DNA from 4 places in the Micromonospora sp. CNZ296 genome. Region 2 is predicted to be linked to each of the others. Evidence: riboswitches for the same ligand, from Rfam matches in the RefSeq annotation. Region 2 holds a riboswitch; each other region holds the start of a gene.

Region 1 (5,212 bases), on a different contig from region 2:
TCGGCGGCAGCGTCCCCGGCCGACTCGGCGGCGAACAGGGCCAGTAGCGCGCCGACCTGCTGGTCGGCCTCGGCCGGGTGCCGGAAGCGGCCCTTCGGGTTGATCGTGTACTCGTTGCGCCGTCCCACCCGCGTACGACGCAGGTAGCCCCCGGCCTCCAGGTCGGCGACGATGGCCTGGGCCGCCCGCTCGGTCACGCCCACCTCGTCGGCCACGTCCCGCAGCCGGGCGGTGGGGTTGCGCGCGATCGCCAGCAGCACGTGGCCGTGGTTGGTGAGGAAGGTCCAGTTACGGCGGCTCCCGTCCTCAACTGGTGTGGTCGCCATGGTGGTCATGCTATGGCCACGTCCGCCACCTGCCGAATCGGCGCGGTCCGGGGCGGGGCGCCGACGGGAAAGTATGAAATGCGTATCACGAATCTTGACGTGCCCCCAGGTGCGTGTGACCGTGGGTCGCGAGGCCGTTCGGCCTGGTGGTTCCCCAGGTAGACGAGGTGAGGGACATGACGCCGAGCACCCCGGAGCAGGCACTGACCGAACTGCGTGCCGGTAATCACCGGTTCGTCACGGGCGTCCCGCAGCATCCGAATCAGGACGCCGGGCACCGGGCGGCTGTGGCCGACGGCCAGCACCCGTTCGCGGTGATCGTCGGCTGCTCCGACTCGCGGCTCGCCGCCGAGATCATCTTCGACCGCGGTCTCGGTGACCTCTTCGTGGTGCGTACCGCCGGGCACACCGCCGGGCCGGAGGTGCTCGGCAGCGTCGAGTACGCCGTCACCGTGCTGGGCACCCCGCTCGTGGTGGTGCTCGGGCACGACTCCTGCGGCGCGGTCCAGGCCGCCCGGGAGGGGGTCCGGACCGGCGCCGCCCCGGCCGGGCACCTGGGCGCTGTGGTGGACGCGGTCTCGCCGAGCCTGTTGCGCGCCGCCCGCCAGGGGGTCGAGGACCTCGACGGCATCGTCGACGTCCACATCGCGCAGACCGTGGAGACGCTGCTGGCCCGGTCCGCCGTGCTGGCCGAGCGGGTGGCCGCCGGGCGGTGCACGGTGGTGGGCATGTCGTACCGGCTCGCCGGTGGCGAGGTGCGGACCGTGGCGCAGGCCCCGGCCCCGCTGCCCGCCCCGGCCGCGCCCGCCGACCCGGCGCTGGCCGGCTGATACGCACGGACGACGAAGAAGGGGCCGCCCGAGGGCGGCCCCTTCTCGTGGTGTCCGGGTCAGAGCATCGACATGTGGACGTGGTCGGTGTGGTTCGAGGGTCCGCTGTACGAACTCCAGCCGGTGGCCGGGAACCAGATCTGCCGGTTCCAGATGACGTAGTAGATGCCCAGCCGGTCGGCGTTGCGGATGAGGAAGGCGGCCACCTCGTTGCCGTACCGGCGGGTGTCGTTGTTGTGCCAGGGCGCGAAGCCGCTGTTCTGGAGCGACCAGTCGCACGCCTTGCCCTTGGGGTGCTCCCACGGCCCGCCGGGCCGGTAGCAGCCCACGAAGCGCTTGAAGCCCGCGCGCCGGACCTCCTTGTACGCGTGCAGCGTGCGCGGCGTGACGCAGCCCGAGGTGGTCGGGTCGTCCTCGCTGCACGACTCCGCCTTCCACCCGCCGTCGGCGGTGCGGCCGGGGCCGATCTTGGCGACCGGTGAGGTGGCGGAGACCAGGCCGCCGGTGAAGCCGAGACCGCCGACGAGCTTCAGCGCGCGCTCGGCCTGCACCTTCTCGCGCTCCATCGCGTTCTTCTGCTTCTCCTGCTCGCGCACCTCGGCGTCGAGCGCGATCTTGGCCTGCTCGGCGCGGGTCTTGACCGCGTTGATGGCGGCCAGGCGCTGCGCGTTGAGGAGGTTCAGCTCGTCCAGGGCGTTGACCCGGCGGACGAACGAGTCGGGTGAGTTGCTCTCCAGCAGCATGGCCATCGCGCCCATCCGGCCGGTCCGGTAGGACTGGGCAGCGAGCTGGTTGACCTGCGGGCTGAGCGCTTCGAGCTCGGCCTGTGCCGTCTTCACCTCGGCCGCCAGCCGCCGCTGGCGGTCCTGGGACTTGGCGAGCTTCGCCTTGGCCTGGAGGAAGGCCCGGTTGGCGGCGTCGATCGCCTCGGTGATGAGCGGCGGTTCGCCGTCCTCCTCGTGTCCCGAGGGGTTGCCGGGGGCCGCCGCGGTGGGGGCCGCGGTCGCCGGGGTCGGCCCGGCCAGCACGGCCAGCGAGGCCAGCACGGCCACCACGGGTGTCAGCCAGCGGCGCAGGGGTGCCGTCACAGTGTTCCCTTCCGTCGGCCGCCGACCGGGTTAGCTGACGGGTTCGGGACGGAAGTGGCCCCTACCGCTGTCGCGGATTCACCCCATGTACCTGGTTCCCCGGTTCGCCCGCAGGCGATTGGGCGGCGGCACCGCTGGCGCCGGTGCGCGCCTTCGGCGGTGACCGGCAGCGAGGTTACCTGACAGCACTCCTGAGGATCTACGTCCGGAAGCCGACCAATAGCGAGATTTCGCCGTGGCGCACCGTGACCAGCGTCGCGTTTGAAATCGATGGTCACGCTGCGGAGTGTCACCATGCGGCCTCCGTACTCTTCCCGCCGCCCAGGGCCTCCAGCGCGTCGTCGCGTCCGGCCGGCGGCCGGGCCGCGGGTGGCGCCGGCTCCGCGCCGCGCGAGCGCCGCCCGGCGGTGGTCACGATCGCGGCCAGTCCGGTCGTCAGCGGTACGGCGGCGATCAGGCCGAGCGTCGCCACCGCGCTGCGGACGATCTCCTGGGCGAGGAACTCGCTGGTGAGGATCTCACTCACCGGGCGGGAGTCGGCAACCAGGAGGAGCAGCAGCGGCAGCGAGGCGCCCGCGTACGCCAGCACGATGGTGTTGACGGTGGATGCGATGTGGGCCCGGCCGACCCGGGTCGCCGCCCGGTAGAGCTGCCGCCGGGACAGTCCGGGGTTGGCGTGCGCCAGTTCGGTGACGGTGGCCGCCTGGGTGACTGTGACGTCGTCCAGCACGCCCAGCGAGCCGATGATGATGCCGGCCAGCAGCAGCCCGTGCAGGTCCACGTCGCCCTGGAACATGGACAGCGTGGTGGCGTCCTCGCTGCCGAAGCCGGTCAGGTGGGTGGCGGACGTGGCGAGCAGGCCGAGCACGCCGGTGACCACCAGGCTGCCGAGCGTGCCGAGCACCGCGACCGACGTCTGCGCGGTGATCCCGTGGGTCAGGTAGAGCACCACGAACATGATCAACGCGGCGCCCACGATCGCGACCAGCAGCGGCGGCTGGCCGGCGCCGATGCCCGGCAGCACGAAGCCGAGGAGGATGGCGAAGCTGGCCACCAGGCCGCCGAGCGCGGCGAGCCCGCGCCACCGGCCGAACGCCACGATCGCGGCGGCGAACAGCACCATCAGCCAGATCAGCGGCGTGCCGCGCTGGTGCTCGGCGATGTTGTAGGACTTCACCGCCGGGTCGGCCGGGTCGGTCAGCTCGACCAGGACGACCTCGTCTCCGACCGCGACCCGGGGTGCGCCCGGCCCGGCCGGGATCGGCGTCTCGACCTGCCGGCCCGCGTCCGGGCCCTGCTCGGCGGTGACCGTCACCGTGCCGCAGGGGCCACCCCCGCCCTCCGGGGCCTCCGGGGTCGGCGGGCAGGGCTCGGTGACCACCCGGGTCACGGTGCCGTGGTAGCGGGGGACGTCAGCGCCGCCGACCGGCTCCCGGTCCTGCCCGGGCCAGAGCACCAGCGCCGCGATCACTGTGAGCGCGAACAGCGGCACCACCACGGCGACGAGCAGCCGTCGTACGCCCGGCGGCGCGGCGGGTGCGGGGCGGGTGTGGTCGGCACCCATGGCGTCTCTCCCAACGGTCGCGGCGACGCCTGGTCCGCCGGACCGGTCTGGTCACCCGGCCGGCGCGGACGTGTCGACCACGTCCGGGTCGTCGCCCGGCCATGGTAGACAGCCCGGCCGGCCGCTCCCGGGCGGCGCGACCGGTGACGCGCCCCGCTCGGGTCAGGCCAGGCCCGCCCGGCGCCGCCGGTACTCGTCCTCGTCGATCTCGCCGCGGGCGTACCGCTCGTCCAGGATGCGCCGGGCCGTCGTCGGGCCCAGATACTGCGGGCCGGTCCACCGCACGGCCGCCCAGACGAGCCCCGCCAGCACCCCGAGCACCAGCAGGGACCAGATCCACATCCAGCCCATCATCGGGCTCTGCCACATCATCGGGCCGCCCTCCGTCCGTCGCCGCGGGTCCGCCGGTCCGGCCTGCCCGCCACTTCGACGGTACGTCCGCCCGGGCGCGTCGGCACGGGTCGATGTGCCCTGGTCCTGAGGGCCGGAGGTCCCCGCTCAGCCGCGCTTCATCAGGCGCCCGACGGCGGCCATCATCTCGGTCGCCATCTCGTCGGCCCGGCCCTCGGCGGCGCCCTCGTGCATGCAGTGCCGGGCGTGGCCGTCGAGCAGGCCCAGGCCGACCTTGTCCAGCGCCGCCTGGATGGCCGAGATCTGGGTCAGCACGTCGATGCAGTAACGGTCGTCCTCGACCATCTTCTCGATGCCACGGACCTGGCCCTCGATCCGGCGGAGCCGGGCGAGGAGTTGGTCCTTGCTGGCGGTGTAGCCCCGGGTCGGGCTGGACGGCGCGGTCATGAAACCGAGGATAGCGTACCCCTCGGGGGTATGCTAACGTTCGGGACGTACCCCTGGGGGGTATCAGATCGGAGGGCGAGATGGAGACCACCTACCAGGTGAACGGCATGACCTGCGGGCACTGCGTCAACTCGGTGAGCACCGAGCTGAGCGCACTTCCGGGCGTCACCGACGTCCAGGTCGACCTGGCCGGCGGCCGGGTCACCGTCACCAGTCAGAACCCGCTGGACGTGGACACGGTCCGCGCGGCGGTCGACGAGGCCGGTTACGACCTCGTCGGTGTGTGACGGGTCCGGCGGACCCGCGACAACCGAGGAGACACCATGAACACGGCGACGAAGCTCAGCGGCTTCGCGCTCGGCCTCGTGGCGGTGTTCGGCGCGGCGTACGGGATCGGCAACCTGACCGATCCCGTCGCCCCGGCCGCCGAGACCCGACACGACGACACCGACAGCGACCACGGGGCCGGCGACACCGGCCACGGTGACGAGAGCCAGGCGGGCGGCGCCTCCGCGCACCTGCCCGGCGGGCTGCTCGTCTCCGAGCGCGGCTACACGTTCCAGCCCGCCGGCGCCCCGGCCGGGCAGTTCGCCTTCCGGATCACCG
Region 2 (5,212 bases):
CAACCTGAGCTGCCAGGACGCGGCCAACAACACCACGTTCAGCGGCTCCGACGACGTGTGGGGCAACGGCACCGCCACCAACAAGGAGACCGGCTGCGTGGACGCGTTGTTCTCCGCGCAGACCGAGCACAAGATGCTCGCCCAGTGGCTGGGCCGCAACGGCGCCAACGGCAACGGCGGCTACTGGCCGATCCGGGTGGGCCTCAACGACCAGAACGCCTACTACGACGGCAGCCAGGTGCAGATCGGCAAGAACACCGCCGGCCAGTGGATCGGCTCGCTGGACGTGGTGGCGCACGAGATCGGCCACGGCATCGACGACAACACCCCGGGCGGCATCTCCGGCGGCGGCACCCAGGAGTTCGTGGCCGATACGTTCGGCGCGGCCACCGAGTGGTTCGCCAACGAGCCGTCCAGCTACGACGCGCCCGACTTCCTGGTCGGCGAGAAGATCAACCTGGTCGGCTCCGGCCCGATCCGCAACATGTACAACCCGTCGGCGCTCGGCGACCCGAACTGCTACTCCAGCAGCATCCCGTCGACCGAGGTGCACGCCGCGGCCGGCCCGGGCAACCACTGGTTCTACCTGCTCGCCAACGGCAGCAGCCCGACCAACGGGCAGCCGTCCAGCTCGACCTGCAACGGCAGCAGCGTGACCGGCCTGGGCATCCAGAAGGCCATGAAGATCATGTACAACGGCATGCTGCTGAAGACCTCGTCCTCGTCGTACCTGAAGTACCGCACCTGGACGCTGCAGGCGGCGAAGAACCTCTACCCGGGCAGCTGCGCGGAGTTCAACACGGTCAAGGCGGCCTGGGACGCGGTGAGCGTGCCGGCCCAGTCCGGTGACCCGACCTGCGCCGGCGGCACCCCGACGCCCACCCCGAGCACCACGACCACCCCGCCGTCGGGCGGCTGCTCCGGCAACAAGCTCGCCAACCCGGGCTTCGAGTCCGGCAACGTGAGCTGGAGCGCCTCGTCCGGCGTCATCACCACCGCCAGCGGCCAGGCCGCGCACGGCGGCTCGTACAAGGCGTGGCTGGACGGGTACGGCTCGTCGCACACCGACACGCTCAGCCAGTCGGTGACGATCCCGGCCGGCTGCCGGGCGACGTTGAGCTTCTGGCTGCACATCGACAGCGCGGAGTCGACCACCAGCACCGCGTACGACAAGCTCACCGTCAAGGCGGGCAGCACCACGCTGGCCACCTACTCCAACCTGAACAAGGCCACCGGCTACGTGCAGCGGTCCTTCGACATCTCGTCGCTCGCAGGCACCACGGCGACCATCTCGTTCAGCGGCGTGGAGGACAGCTCGTTGCAGACGTCCTTCGTCGTCGACGACACCGCGGTCACCCTGAGCTGACCGTGGCGTGCGCGGCCGGTCGTCGTCCTCCCGGCGGCCGGCCGCCTCGCCGTGTCAGGCCCGGCGTCCCGCCGTGTCAGGCCCGGCGTCCCGCCGTGTCAGGCCCGGCGTCCCGCCGTGTCGGGCCGGCCATTTCGCCGTGTCAGGCCCGGCGCGCGCCCTGGGACGCGGTGCCGCGGTCGCGGTGGATCCGCGCGGCCGCCTCGTGCATCGCGCGGCCGAACAGCTCGGCCTGGTCGCCCATGCTGCCGAGCCGGGCGGCGAGCGCGTCGGCGTCGGCCCGCGCCGACGCGCTGACCCGGGCGTCCAGCTCGGACAGCGCGGCGTTGGCGGCGGTGACGAAGTGTCCGCAGAGGACGTCGAGGGGCTCGCCGGCCAGCTCCGGGTCGATCGTCACGGAATCCAGCCGGCCACCCTGGACGGCGACCGCGCGGACCCGGCCGCCGGCGGCCGTGCCCTCGGCGCGCAGCAGGTCGCCGGGCTCGCCGTCGGCGTGCGCCGAGGCCCGGGAGCGCATCGCGGTGAGCGCCTGCTGCGTGCGGGTCAGCAGCTCGTCGATGCTCGCGGCCGCCGAGAACGGGTCGTTGGTCATATCCGCGCTTTCTTCACGTCTTAGCCGAGCATCGTGACACTAGCAACCGGCTCCGACGAATCGCGGTCACCGCCGTCGCGGACCGTCTCCCGGACGCCGGGAGCAGGCCGGACACCGTCGACGCGGCGTGTCGCGGACGGGGCGAACGCCCGGCCGGGGCGACCCGGCCGGGCGTTCTCGGACCGCTGTCAGCGCAGCCGCAGCCGCTGACCGGGGAAGATCAGGCCGGGGTCGTCGCCGACCACTGCGCGGTTGCGCTCGTGCAGGGCGCGCCAGCCGCCGTCGACGCGCTGCGTCACGGCGATCTCCGACAGCGTGTCCCCACGCCGGACCAGGTACGTCCCGGCGCCGGACGACGGCTGCGGCGCCACCGTCGTCGTGGCGCGCTCGGGCGCGGCCCTGCGGGTGGCCGCCCGCTCCGGCGCGGCCTTGCGCGTGGCGGCCCGCTTCGGGGCCGCCTTTGTGGTGGCCCGCTCGGACCGGGTCGCCGCGCTCGCCGAGCCGCCCTTCTTGCCGCAGACCGGCCACGCGCCGATGCCCTGGCCGCGCCGCACCTTCTCCGCGACGGCGATCTGCTCGGACCGGCTGGCCAGGTCTGCGCGCGCGGCGTACTTCTTGCCGCCGTAGCCGTTCCAGGTGGCGCGGGAGAACTGGAGCCCGCCGTAGTAGCCGTTACCGGTGTTGATCTTCCAGTTGCCGCCCGACTCGCAGCGCGCGACCGCGTCCCAGTTGACGCCCGCGCTGGCCGGAGCGGCCGGGCCGAACAGGGTCGCGGCGCCGACGGCGGCGCCGGCCAGGACCGCTCCGAGGGCGGTACGGCGGCTTCGGGCAGAGTATTCAGTTGCCATGTGGATTCCTCCACGCCGACGAGGTGAGCTGTCGGGTTCGGGCCGAGGAGCCCGGCCGCCGGTGGCGGCTTCACCCCGAGGTGACGATGCACCGTGGAACGTGTGGTTCCCCCGCTCCCGCGCGAGGTCCGGTTACCGGGGACGGCGGCGGGATTTGGCGTTTCCGGCCCGCGGTGTCCGCGTCTGCGAACGAAACCGACGCTAGGAGCGATTTGTGACAATCGTCCACTTCTTGTGACGCTCTTCACCCGGCCGGGCTACCGGCGGCGGCGCTACGGTGGCAGGGCCAGGCAAGATCACGGGAGGGCTTGACGGATGACCGATCACGGACACGAGCTGACCTTCGGCGGCTTCATCACCCCCGCCGCCGGGCAGCCCGACCAGGTCGTGGCGCTGGCCCGGCTGTGCGAGCAGGTCGGGCTGGACCTGGTCACGTTCCAGGACCATCCCTACCAGCCGGGCTTCCTGGACACCTGGACGCTGATGTCCTACGTGGCCGCGGCGACCGAACGCATCCGCCTGGCCGGAAACGTCCTCAACCTGCCGTTGCGCCAGCCGGTGGTACTGGCCCGCAGCGTCGCCAGCCTGGATCTGCTCACCGGCGGCCGGGTCGAGCTGGGACTCGGCGCGGGCGCGTTCTGGGACGCGATCGAGGCGGCGGGCGGGCGGCGCCTGTCCCCCGGCGCCGCCGTCGACGCCCTCGACGAGGCGATCCGGGTGATCCGCGAGGTCTGGGACACCGGCAGCCGCGGCATGATCCGTGTCGACGGCGAGCACTACCGGGTGGTCGGCGCCAAGCGCGGCCCGGCGCCCGCGCATCCGGTCGGCATCTGGGTCGGCGCCTACAAGCCGCGCATGCTGCGCCTGGTGGGCCGCGCCGCGGACGGCTGGCTGCCGTCCCTGTCGTACCTGCCCAAGGGCCCCGACGAGCTGCCCGCCCTGAACGCGCTCGTGGACGAGGGCGCCCGGGCCGCCGGGCGCGACCCGGCCGCGATCCGCCGCATGCTCAACGTGACCGGCACGTTCGCCCGCTCGTCGGCCGGTTTCCTGACCGGGCCGCCGGAGCAGTGGGTGGAGGAACTGGCCGGGCTCACCCTGGAGCACGGCATCACCACGTTCATCCTCAGCAGCGACGAGCCGCGCGCGATCCAGATCTTCGGCCAGGAGGTGGCCCCCGCGGTCCGGGAACTGGTCGCCGCCGAGCGCGCCACGCCCGCCGGCGGCGCCCGGGAGGCCGCCGACGAGCCGACCACCGCCGGCGGCCCGAGCACGCTCGGCGTCACCCCCACCCCCGACCCGGGGGTACGCCTGAGCGCGCGCCGCCCGTGGGACGAGTCCACCCGCCCGAGCGCCCCGCCGCCGCCGGCCGGACACGTCTACCCGGCCCGGGGACAGGCCGCCGGGCAGCACCTGGTGGACGTGCACGACCATCTGCGCCAGGAGCTGGCCCAGGTGCGCGACCTGCTGGAACAGGTCAAGCAGGGCTCGGTCTCGCCGGGCCGGGCGCGGGCCGCGCTCAACGAGATGACCATGCGGCAGAACAACTGGACGCTCGGGGCGTACTGCGCGGCCTACTGCACGATGGTCACCCAGCACCACGGGCTGGAGGACGCCTCGGTCTTCCCGCACCTGCGCCGCTCAGAGGCCGGGCTGGCCGCGGTGCTGGACCGCCTCGAGGAGGAGCACGTGGTGATCCACGGGGTGGTGGAGAGCGTCGACCGGGCGCTCGTGGAGCTGGTCCGGCGGCCCGGCGACTTCACGCAGCTCCAGGAGGCGGTGGACCTGCTCACCGACACGCTGCTGTCGCACCTGTCGTACGAGGAGCACCAGATCGTCGAGCCGCTGGCCCGGCACGGGTTCTTCCCCGGCCAGCTGTGAGGTAGCTGACTTCTGCTTTCTTAAGTCAGGGGGTACCGTCGACGCCATGACGGACCTCCTTGCGCAGCGTGACTCCTGGTCCACCGCCAACTGCTCGATCGCCCGGGCGCTGGAGGTGGTCGGCAACCGCACCACGCTGCTCCTGCTGCGGGAGGCGTCGTTCGGCACCCGCCGCTTCGACGACTTCGCCCGGCGGGTCGGCGTCAGCGAGCCGGTGGCCGCCGCACGCCTCAAGCAGCTCGTCGCCGACGGGCTGCTCGACCGGCGTCCCTACCGGGAGCCCGGGCAGCGCACCCGCGACGAGTACGTGCTCACTGCGAAGGGAAGCGACCTGATCCCGGTGCTCGTCGCGCTGCGGCAGTGGGGCGACACGTACGCCGCCGACGAGGCGGGCCCGGCGGTGCGGGTGGCCCACGAGGAGTGCGGCGCCGCGGTGCACGCCCGGCTGCGCTGCGGCGCGGGGCACGACGTACCCCCCGGCGAGCTGGCCGTCCTGCCCGGTCCGGGCCTGCTGTCCGCCTGACCCCT
Region 3 (5,212 bases), on a different contig from region 2:
CGATCCAGTTGCCGGCGAACGTCTCCTCGGGCGTGAGGACGTCGAACGGGCCCTTGCGGGCGCGGAGCAGGATCCGCTGGTGCATCCGGTTCGCTCACCTTCCGTACGGCACGGCGTGCGGGCGGGAGCCGGGTGGGTGCCCGCGCGTGCAGAACGGAAATCCTATCCGCCGCCCGAGCGGAGCCGAGCGGACGTCGGCTCGCCGGGAACGTCCCGGTTCCCCGGGGTAGGGTGCCCGGAATGACCAGCGCGCCGACCGTCACCCGTGCCCCGCGACTGCCGTCGCTGACCGGATTGCGGTGGGTGGCCGCGCTGCTGGTCTTCGGCTTCCACGCCGGGACCATGGGGATCATCGCCGAGCCGCACCTGAAGCCCCTGGTCGACAAGGCGTTCAGCCTGGGCCTGTCCGGCGTCGAGTTCTTCTTCATCCTCAGCGGGTTCGTGCTGGTCTGGTCGTACCGGGACGGGGAGCGCGCGTGGACGTTCCTGCGCCGCCGGTTCGCCAAGATCTACCCGAACCACGTGGTGACGTTCGTCGCGGCGCTGGCCGTAGCGGCCTGGTTCGCCGACCCGGTCGTGCCGTGGGCCGCGATCGCCAACTTCTTCCTGGTCCAGGCGTGGATCCCGCTGGGCGGCTACTTCTACAGCGTCAACAACGTGAGCTGGTCGCTCTCCTGCGAGCTGGCCTTCTACCTGTGCCTGCCGCTCGTGGTGCCGTGGCTGCGCCGGGCCCGTACCGGCGTGCTGCGGACCGTGCTGGTCGCGGCACCACTGCTCATCCTGGCGCTGTGGCCCGGCCAGCAGCTCGTGCCGGAGGAGCAGCGGTGGTGGTTCACCCAGATCTTTCCGGTGACCCGGTCGCTGGAGTTCTGGATGGGCGTGGCCGCCGCCGAGCTGATGCGCCGGCACCGCTGGCGCGGCCCGAACCTCGCCGTCGCCACCGGGCTCTTCGTCGCCACCTGGGTGGTCGCCGCGCTGTGGATCCCGGCCGAGTTCTGGGCGGCGCTGCTCGCTGTCGCGTACCTGCTGGTCATCGCCGCCGCGGCGGACGCCGACGTGCGCGGCCGCCCCACCCCCTGGCGGTCCCGGGCGATGGTCTGGCTCGGTGAGGTCTCGTTCGCCTTCTACCTGGTGCACGTGCTCGTCATGGTCACTGTGCTGCGGCTGACCGGGCACTGGGGGACCGGGCTGCCCGGCTGGCGCGGCCCGGTCGCGGTGCTCGGCTTCCTGGTGGTCACGCTCGCGCTGGCCGCCGCGCTGCACCGTTGGGTGGAGACACCGATGATGCGCCTGCTCGGCCCGTCCCGCCGGGCCCGCGCGGCGTCGCGCGCACCGGCCGTGCCGGCTCCGCGCGAGCCCGCCGACGCCGCCACCAGCCCGGCCGCCGACGGCGGCGCGAGGCCCGTCACCGGTCCGGCCGAGGACATCGAGTACGCCGGGCGGCGTCGCCCGGACTGACACGCGCACACGTCCGCCGGTCGATCCGCGACACGCCGTGCGGCGGTGCGTTCGTGGGGGATCGGCGGTAATTTGTACCCGTGCTTCCGATCGCGCTCACCTGCCCCGTGTGGTGGGTGGCGCGCTGGACCGCCCGGATGCTCGCCAGTCTCGCCGTGGTCGTCGCCTGTTCGTTCGGCGCCGCCACGCTGCCGGCCGGTGTCGCCGCTGCCGCCCCGGCTCCGGCGGTCGCCGCCTCGACGTGCACGGTCACCGGCGCCTCGACCGCGACGCGGCCGGAGGCCGAGCGGCAGGCCGCTCCCGCCGGGGTTCCGGCGCCCGCGCCCCGGGCGGCCGCCCCGGCCGTCGTGGAGCCGGTCCCGGCCGGACGGGCCGTCGCACCGGCCGGCCCGCGGGCACCGCCCGCCCGCTGACCCGCTCACGGGCCGCGCCCGTTCTCCGCACCCACCGCACGTCATCCCCGCACCCGCCCCGGCGGCTCTTCACCGGCCCGCCCCGGCGAGGTCGTGCGGGTCCTCCCGCCAGGTCCTTCCCGTGAGGTGCCGACCATGTCGCAGACCGCTCTGTACCACTTCCTCACCTCCGTGCCCGAGGCCGCCGCCATCTGGTCCTTCCTCCTGCTGCTCGCCTTGGGCCTGCTCGCCGCGCTCGTCGCCCGGCCCGAACGCGACCCCGCGCCGGAGACCGCCCCCGAGCCGCCCGACGCCGACGCCGCCCGCCGCGACGACCTGACCCGGTACGCCGAGGAGGTGGCGGTGGCCGCCGCCGGGGCCGCCCAGACGGCCCGTCGCCGCCGGGAGCAGTGGCTGGCCGCGCAGGACGAGGCGGACCGGGCCTGGGCCGCGTACGACGAGGCGGATGCCGCCGCCCGCCGCCTCGCCGGCGCCGCCGCGCTGGCCGCGCCGCGCACGCCACAAACCCCTGCGGAGTACGCGGCCCGGGAGCGCTGGCTGCGCCACGCCGCCATGACGGCGCACTGGCGGGGCGACCTGACCGCCCGTCAGCTCGCCGACGTGCTGGCGCGCCGCAACGGGTGGGATCCGCGCCGGCACCCGGCCGAGCAGGAGATCGTGCTGGCCCGCACCGTCAGGGACGGGCGCCGGTCCGGATGGGAGAGCGCCGCCGCGCGGGAGCGGGCAGCCTGGCGGGACGCGGAACTGGCCGCCGAGGCCGCCCGGACACTCGCCGCCGAGGCGTACGCGGCCACAGTGGCGCTGCGGCCCGCCCCGGCGTACCGGAGCGCGACGCCGAGCGCCCAGCCGGTGCCCGCGTCGGTCCGTAACGCCCGCTGGCGCCCGGCCCGGGTCGGCTGAGACGGCCGTCTCGACCGAATCGTTACCCGGAACGTGGTGAGCCCGGTCACCCGGTTCACCGAAACGGGCGCCGGGCGCAGAACGGGTCATCGAGTATCGCGATTGTCGGCCGGGTGGTCGCCGTCTGTCCGCTTTCCGCCACCGGGCGCCGTCGAAACTGCTTGTCCCATTGAGTGAAGTCAGTAACCGGGTGTTCCGAAATCCGTTACCACGGATCACGTTTACGCAGGTGGGAGCGCTTGGCAGGGGGCATACCCACCGGTAGTGTCGGCGCGTCCGATGCGGTAATCGATCGCCGACGGCGACGCCGCACCGACCCGCCTAATCGTGTTCCACGAACCGGGGACCCATGAGCACCATCGGGGTGAATCCGCGAGCCCACGGCCCGCGGTAGGGCGTACTTCCCGCCCGAATCCGTCAGCTAACCCGGTCGGCGGCCACGGAAGGAGTACCCCGCGTGCCCACCCCTCGATCGTCCCCCCGCCTCCACGGCGAAGCGGTGCCCGCGCGCGCCTGACGCGCGACCGGCAACCGCCCTCTGGGCGCCCGGCATCACGGGCGTTCCCGATCCCCCGGCCATCCGGCCCCGCCAGCACGTGTGAGTTCCTCCGCGTGCCGGGCCGGCGTGTGCCGCTCACGCCCCGTGGAGGATTTCGTGAAGCACCACCTGAAGCGTCAGCTGCGACGGATCGTCACTGAACGCCCGTACCAGATCATCGCCGGATCGGCCGCCGCGCTCGTGCTGGCCGCCGGCGCCGGCACCGTCGCCACCGCGGGTGACGACGCCCCGGTCCAGGAGAACACCGCCGCGGTCGCCGACCTCGGCGCCGCCCGCCTCGGCGAGCAGCCCGCCAGCCGCAGCGAGGCCCGCATCGCCGTACCGCAGGCGTCGCCCAGCGCCTCCGCCTCGCCCAGCGCGTCGCCGAGCGCCTCCCCGTCGGCCAAGGTCACGGCCGACCCGGACACCACGCCCAAGGCCAAGCCGAAGCCGCCGTCGAGCAAGTCGCTCGACTACGACTACCAGGCCCAGATCAACTACTTCTACTGCGGCCCGGCCGCCGTGCGCAACGCGCTCAGCGCCGCCGGCGTCGAGCGCAGCCAGGACGCGCTCGCCGGCCCCCTCGGCACCACCGAGATGGGCACCAACTCGGCCGAGGACACCACTCGGGTGCTCAACCAGCAGGTCAAGGGCAACCCGTACCGGACCCGCATGATTCCCGGCTCGGCCACCCCGGCGCAGATGGACCGCCTCCAGGCCGACGTGGTCGAGGCGATCAGCAACGGCCGCGGGGTCGTCGCGAACGTCGCCGGTACGGCCACCGACACCAACGGCGGCTGGCACTCGTTCCCTGGTGGCCACTACGTCGCGGTGGTCGGCTACAAGGACGACGGCCGGACCGTACGGATCGCCGACTCGGCCGACCCGTCGCTGCCCTCGTACTGGATCACCACGATCGACCTGGCGCACTGGATCGCCAGCCGCGGCTACTCCGCCTGACCGTCCCGCACGCCCGAAGGCCGGCACCCCACCCGGGGTGCCGGCCTTCCCCGTCCCGCCCTCCCTCGCCCCCGTCCGTCACCGCCCAGGTCGGCGCCGTCGACTTCGTGGCGCTGGTGGCCCCGCAGGTGGCCCGGCGGCTGGTCCGCGCTCGCCCCTCGCCCTCGCCCCGCCCGGCCCTGGCGCGGCCCTCATGCGGCCTTGGCGCGCCGATCTTGGACTTGTGGCGCCCAGTTTGTCCGGCTCACCCGCTATGGAAGGTGCCACAACTCCAAGATCGACGGCGAGGGCGGAGTGTGGGCGGCCGGAGCCGGGGCGAGGGCGGCGCGCGGGGGCGAGGACGGGGCGGGGGCGAGGACGGGGCGGGGGCGAGGGCGAGCGGCGTGGGGCGTGGGGGCGTCAGGGTGGGGCGGGTCGGCGGGTTCGGTCTCGCGTGTCCGGGGCGGGCGGTGGCAGACTGCGCCAATGGGCGATGCGACGGGGAAGCGGCACCTGATTCTCCTGCACGGCATGGGTGCCACAGGCGAGGTGTGGCTGCCCTGGGCGCCGCTGCTGGAACGCCGCTGGCCCGGCCGCTGGCTCGCCCCCGACCTGGCGGGTCACGGCTGGTCGCCGCCGCTCGACGGCTACTCGTTCGAGGCCCTGGCCCAGCGCGTGGTCGACGGGCTCGGCCCGGTCCGGCTCGGCCCCGAGGACCGGCTGGTGCTGCTCGGGCACTCGCTCGGCGGGGTGGTGGCGCTGGCGCTCGCGGCCCGGCAGCGAGGGCTTCCGGTCGACGCGGTGGTCGGGCTCGGCATCAAGGCGGTCTGGTCCCCGGCCGAGCTGGCGAAGTCGGCGGAACTGGCCGCCCGGCCGGTCACCTGGTTCGCCACCCGTGACGAGGCGGCCCGCCGCTACCTGCGCGTGTCCGGGCTCGCCGGGCTGTTCGCCCCGGACCATCCGG
Region 4 (5,212 bases), on a different contig from region 2:
GAGGCCGGGTTGAGGAACCACGCCTTCTGACCGAGGTACCAGATCGCCGTCCAGTCGCCCTGGCGGCCGGCGAGCGCGTACGTCTGACCGGCGGAGGCGCGGGCGCCGTGGTCGGAGATGTACATGGTGTCCGGCGTGCCGTCCGGGCGCAGCCCGAGGTCGTTGACGAGCGGGGCGTCCGGGCTCGGCGCGGTCCGCAGGATCACCGACGAGGAGCCGCGCGACGGGCACGGCTGCGCCGGCGGCCGGGGCGTCGGGACGCCGGGCGGCTGCTGGTTGCAGCCGAAGAACGCCGGCCGGTTGGTGGCGAAGTCCGGGTCGATGGTGACCAGGCCGGTACGGGGCGTGCCGGTGCTGCGGAACGGCGCCTTCATCAGGTCGAAGTAGTGCGACCAGTCCCAGTACGGTCCCGGATCCCAGTGCATGCCGCCCACGTTGGCGGCGGTGATGCCGGGCACGTTGTCGTGGCCGATGATGTGCTGCCGGTCCATCGGGATGCCGAGCTTCAGCGCCAGGTGACGCACCAGCTTGGCGGAGGTGCGGTACATCGCCTCGGTGTACCAGGTGCCCTGACCGGCGAAGCCCTCGTGCTCCAGGCCGATGGACTTGGCGTTGACGTACCAGTTGCCGGCGTGCCAGCCGACGTCCTTGGTCTTGATGTGCTGGGCGATGTAGCCGTCCACCGAGCGCAGCGTGTAGTGCCAGCCCAGGTAGTCGGCCCGCTTCACCAGGTCGACGCTCGGGCCGAAGTAGCCCTCGGTGTCGTGGATGACGATGTACTCGATCTTCTGCTGCTTCGGCCGGTCGCCCAGGTCGTGGTTGCCGTAGTCGCCCGGGTCGTCGCTGAGCTGCTCGTACGGCGCGGGGATCCACTCGCAGGCCAGCCGCACCGGGCACTCCAGCCCGTCCGGCCGCTCGGCGTTGCGCAGGCCCAGGCGGGCCAGGCGGGAACGGTCCGGCTTCGCGGCGGTGGCGGCGAGCGTGACCCGCTGGCCGTCGTCGGTGGTGCGGCTGGCGCCCTGGCCGAGCTGGTCGTAGACCTCGTCGGCGAAGGCCGCCGCGGCGTCCGAGGTGTCCGCGCCGGAGTACCGGGCCACCGCGCCGTACCAGGCCGCCGGGTCGGTGCCGGCGCCGACCGGCCCACCCAGAGCCTTCTGGTACGACGCCAGCAGCGCGGCGCCACCGCGGATGTTCGCGGCCGGCTCGGTGCGCAGCGTGCCCGCGTCGAGCCCGGTGAGCGCGGCGGCGGCGTCGAGCGTCTGGAGCGAGGCCGGCGGCAGCGGGGTCTCCCGCTCCGGCGCGGCGGCGGTGGCCGGGTCGAGCTTCAGCGGCCGGGAGTCGTCGCCGCGCGGGTCCTCGTCCTCGTCGACGTGGGCGCTGCCCGGCATGGCGAGGATGTGCGCGGCGTCGGTCAGGTGCATCGGGCCGTAGCCGCCGCTGGTGCTCGGCTGCCCGGTGTGGGTGTCCCAGCGGGACTCCAGATAGGAGACACCGAGCAGTACGTTCTGCGGTACGCCGTACTCTGCCGCGGCGGCGGCGTATTGTTGTTGCCGGTCGCTCGCGGACGCAGACGTGTCCGGCGCGGCGGTCACCGGGCCGGTCGCCGCCAGCGCGGTGGCTGTCGCCACTGCGGCGGCGAGCAGTATCCGTCTGCCCGACGGCGGGGCGGAGAGGTGCATCGAACCTCCTGGACAGGGATGGGGGTCACTGCGTTTCCACCCTCACTCCGCACACCCGCGAGGGTCAATACCTTTCCAGTGAGTAATCAGCCTTGAAAGAAAATTTCACCTCCGACCGAGGTGCGGCGCCTCATCGCGTACGGAGTGTCACGGCGCTGGAAGTTGCGGATCGATAACGGTGGTCCCTACTCTGGTGAATCGTCGGCCGCACGTCTCACCGTCCAACCCGGTCGGTGACGGTCCGACACCGCCGAGTCGCCTCCGGGCGAGCCGGGGAACCAGGTACCTGGGGTGAATCCGCAGCGATGCGGTAGGGCGGCTCCCTTCCCGCCCGAATCCGTCAGCTAACCCGGTAGGCGGTACGGAAGAAGGAGTACGGACGCCCGGTGGCACTCCATGCCCCGCGGCCGTCGTCGAGCCGGTCGGTCGACCGGTCCACGGCTGTGCCGCGTACCCGCTGGTCCCGCTTCACCACAGCCCTCGCCGCTCTCGTCGGCACCGCAGTCATCCTGACCGGTGGCGCCACGGCGGCACACGCCGAACCCTCGGTCGCCGAGATCGAGGCGCAGATCGACCGCGACTGGAACAAACTCGAACCGGTCATCGAACAGGTCAACGCCGTACGCGAGCAGCTCGCCGCGCGGCGCAAGCAGGCCGACGCGCTCGGCCGGCAGATCGCACCCCTTCAGGCCCGGGTGGACGCCGCGCTCGGCCAGGTCGGCGGACTCGCCGCCGACGCCTACAAGGGTGACAACCTCTCCACCGTCAACGCGCTGCTGGGCAGCCGCTCACCCGGTGACCTGGTCAACGGCCTGGAACTGCTCGACCGCTTCGCGCACCGCCAGCACGAGCAGGTGCGCTCCGTCGCCGCGCTGCGCGACGAACTGGCGGCGAAGAAGAAGCCGCTGGACGAGATGATCGCCGGACTGGCGCGTACCGAGGCCCAGCTCGCGGCGAAGAAGAAGCAGATCGACGCCGAGATCGCCCGGCTGCAGAAGCTGCGGCTCAAGGTGTACGGCAACGGTGGCGGCGGCCCGCTGCGCCCGGCGCCCTGCCCCGCCGGTTACCCCGGTGGCGCTGCCGGAGCGGCGGTCAAGTTCGCCTGCGCCCAGATCGGCAAGATCTACGTGTGGGGCGCGGCCGGGCCGGATCACTTCGACTGCTCGGGCCTGACCATGGCGGCCTGGGCCAAGGGCGGTGTCTCGCTGCCGCACAACGCGCGCCAGCAGCACGGCATGACGAAGCGGGTGAGCCGGGCCGAGCTGCGCGCCGGTGACCTCGTCTTCTACTACAGCGACCTGCACCACGTGGCGATGTACGTGGGCGACGGCTGGGTGGTGCACGCCTCCCAGTCCGGCAAGCCGATCACCATGAAGCGGGTCGACGACGGCGACATCAACAGCTACGGCCGGGTGTAAGGAAGGGCCCCCTCTTAACGCCTCCGGTAGAGGAGGGGGCCCCTATTAACAACTGTGGGCGCCGTCAGCGGGTCGGCCAGGTGCGCCAGCTCTGCCAGGATCGGCTCGGCGTCGGTCCGCGCTGCCCCTGGTAACGCGACCCGTAGACGGCCGAGCCGTACGGGTGCTCGGCCGGCGAGGAGAGCCGGAAGATGCAGAGCTGGCCGATCTTCATGCCCGGCCAGAGCGTGATCGGCAGGTTCGCCACGTTCGACAGCTCCAGCGTGACGTGACCGGAGAAACCCGGGTCGATGAAGCCGGCGGTCGAGTGGGTCAGCAGCCCCAGCCGCCCGAGGCTCGACTTGCCCTCCAGCCGGCCGGCGAGCTGGTCACCCAGCGAGATCACCTCAAGGGTGGAGGCGAGCACGAACTCGCCCGGGTGCAGCACGAACGGCTGCCCCTCCGGCACCTCCACCATCGAGGTCAGGTCGTCCTGCTGGATCGACGGGTCGATGTGCGTGTAGAGGTGGTTGTTGAAGACCCGGAACAGCCGGTCCAGGCGTACGTCGATGCTCGACGGCTGCACCAGCGTGGGCTCGAAGGGCTCCAGCGCGAGCGTGCCGGCCTTGATCTCGGAGACCAGGTCGCGGTCGGAGAGCAGCATCGGAACACCATAGCGACAGGTGCCGGTGACCTGCGTGTCGCACTACATCTTCGTACACGTGTTCGATAGAGTGTCCACATGGCTTCCTGGTCCGAATTCGCCGCCGACGAGCCCCGCCTCGCCGACGAGATCCGCCTCCTGATGCAGCAGTACGGGCCGGGCTTCGGCTACCTCGCCACGGTCCGCGCCGACGGCGGCCCCCGGGTCCACCCGGTCTCCCCGGTGTTCACCGCCGACGGCCTCTGGTGCTTCGTCATCGACTCGCCGAAGCGCCGCGACCTCGAACGCGACGGCCGCTACGCGCTGCACTCGTTCCCGCCGGAGGAGAGCGACGACGAGGCGTACGTGGCAGGCCGCGCCCGGCCGGTGACCGACCCCGCCACGGTGGCCCGGCTGGCCCGGATCGGCCGCGCGTCGCCGCAGGGCGACTGGCGGCTGTTCGAGTTCACCGTCGAGGCGGCGATGCTGACGCGGCGCGACCCGGTGGCGCAGCCCGGCGCCGCTCCGCCGCAGGTGCGGGTCTGGCTCGATCCGCGCGCGGCCGAACCCGCCCGGCGTGACCCGCTCGCCGCCGAGGGGCGGCGTGGCCGGCACGGCTTCGACACCCGCCGCCCGGCCGCCTGACCCGGCCCACGACGAAACGGTGCCGGCCCCGTCCGAGGACAGGGCCGGCACCGGTACGCGGTACGACGGTCAGGCTGCGCGGTAGGCGTTCCACGCGGTGAGCATGCGGCTCGCCTGGCCGGCGGTGAACTGGTACATGCAGGAGTCGTACGTGTAGTCCATGAAGTTGGTGATCGGGTCCTTGCCGGCGGTCGAGCAGGTGTCGCGGCCGGTCGGGCACTGGTACGCCGGGGACGCCTCGGCCGGGGTGTCGGAGACGCTGTCGCCCGAGCCGGAGCAGCCGCCCTGGAAGGTGTGGTAGAGGTTCAGCCAGTGGCCGACCTCGTGGGTACCGGTGTCACCCTGGTTGTAGTTGGTCGCGGTGCCGCCGGGCAGCGACTCGTTCAGCACGACCACGCCGTCCATCTTGTCCAGCGTCCGCTTCGGGAACGTCGCCCAGCCCAGCAGGCCGTTGCTCAGCTCGCCGAGGTAGATGTTCAGCGTGTTCTTGCCGCCCTCACGCAGCGAGGTCTTCATCGAGCGCTCGGCGGAGGAGCCCTGCACGATCGGGTACCACGACGGGTTCGTCACCCGGTTGATCTTCGTGAGCTGGAACCCGAAAGCGGTGGCGGCGCCGCCGGTCGAGCCCGCGTACGACTGGTTCAGCACGGTGATCTGCTGGTTGATCATCGAGTCGGTGATGTTGCCGCCGGCCCGGGTGCTGTTCTCCTGGATGACGTGCACGACGACCGGGATGGTCACGGTGGCCAGCGGGGCGACGGCGCCGGTCCGGAAGCTTGCCCGCTCGCGCTGCGCGGCGGCGAGGTCGGCCTCACGGTCACGGACCTGCTTGGCGGTCAGGTGATTGG

The links. Region 2 has a riboswitch for cyclic di-AMP ahead of FB455_RS29190 (transglycosylase family protein). Riboswitches for the same ligand answer to the same signal wherever they lie in the genome.
Region 1: it holds a riboswitch for cyclic di-AMP, as region 2 does, so the genes downstream of both, FB455_RS28455 (coiled-coil domain-containing protein) here and FB455_RS29190 (transglycosylase family protein) in region 2, are expected to answer to the same signal.
Region 3: it holds a riboswitch for cyclic di-AMP, as region 2 does, so the genes downstream of both, FB455_RS06390 (C39 family peptidase) here and FB455_RS29190 (transglycosylase family protein) in region 2, are expected to answer to the same signal.
Region 4: it holds a riboswitch for cyclic di-AMP, as region 2 does, so the genes downstream of both, FB455_RS32540 (C40 family peptidase) here and FB455_RS29190 (transglycosylase family protein) in region 2, are expected to answer to the same signal.

The regions. Positions count from the first base shown of each region.
Region 1 covers NZ_VISW01000022.1:41,965-47,176, forward strand. The annotation lists gene FB455_RS28445 (helix-turn-helix transcriptional regulator) at 1-335, opposite strand, end outside; gene FB455_RS28450 (carbonic anhydrase) at 503-1,156, shown strand; gene FB455_RS28455 (coiled-coil domain-containing protein) at 1,216-2,244, opposite strand; cyclic di-AMP (ydaO/yuaA leader) riboswitch at 2,249-2,379, opposite strand; gene FB455_RS28460 (YibE/F family protein) at 2,534-3,808, opposite strand; gene FB455_RS28465 (SHOCT domain-containing protein) at 3,971-4,180, opposite strand; gene FB455_RS28470 (metal-sensitive transcriptional regulator) at 4,307-4,606, opposite strand; gene FB455_RS28475 (heavy-metal-associated domain-containing protein) at 4,687-4,893, shown strand; gene FB455_RS28480 (hypothetical protein) at 4,930-5,212, shown strand, end outside.
Region 2 covers NZ_VISW01000023.1:83,476-88,687, forward strand. The annotation lists gene FB455_RS29180 (M4 family metallopeptidase) at 1-1,366, shown strand, start outside; gene FB455_RS29185 (YbaB/EbfC family nucleoid-associated protein) at 1,509-1,958, opposite strand; gene FB455_RS29190 (transglycosylase family protein) at 2,147-2,806, opposite strand; cyclic di-AMP (ydaO/yuaA leader) riboswitch at 2,805-2,963, opposite strand; gene FB455_RS29195 (LLM class flavin-dependent oxidoreductase) at 3,122-4,684, shown strand; gene FB455_RS29200 (winged helix-turn-helix transcriptional regulator) at 4,731-5,207, shown strand.
Region 3 covers NZ_VISW01000003.1:182,699-187,910, forward strand. The annotation lists gene FB455_RS06370 (polysaccharide pyruvyl transferase family protein) at 1-85, opposite strand, end outside; gene FB455_RS06375 (acyltransferase family protein) at 241-1,458, shown strand; gene FB455_RS06380 (hypothetical protein) at 1,539-1,871, shown strand; gene FB455_RS06385 (hypothetical protein) at 2,007-2,771, shown strand; cyclic di-AMP (ydaO/yuaA leader) riboswitch at 3,080-3,222, shown strand; gene FB455_RS06390 (C39 family peptidase) at 3,415-4,269, shown strand; gene FB455_RS06400 (alpha/beta fold hydrolase) at 4,735-5,212, shown strand, end outside.
Region 4 covers NZ_VISW01000035.1:2,962-8,173, reverse strand. The annotation lists gene FB455_RS32545 (N-acetylmuramoyl-L-alanine amidase) at 1-1,679, opposite strand, end outside; cyclic di-AMP (ydaO/yuaA leader) riboswitch at 1,918-2,052, shown strand; gene FB455_RS32540 (C40 family peptidase) at 2,066-3,097, shown strand; gene dcd (dCTP deaminase) at 3,162-3,740, opposite strand; gene FB455_RS32530 (pyridoxamine 5'-phosphate oxidase family protein) at 3,819-4,364, shown strand; gene FB455_RS32525 (zinc metalloprotease) at 4,434-5,212, opposite strand, start outside.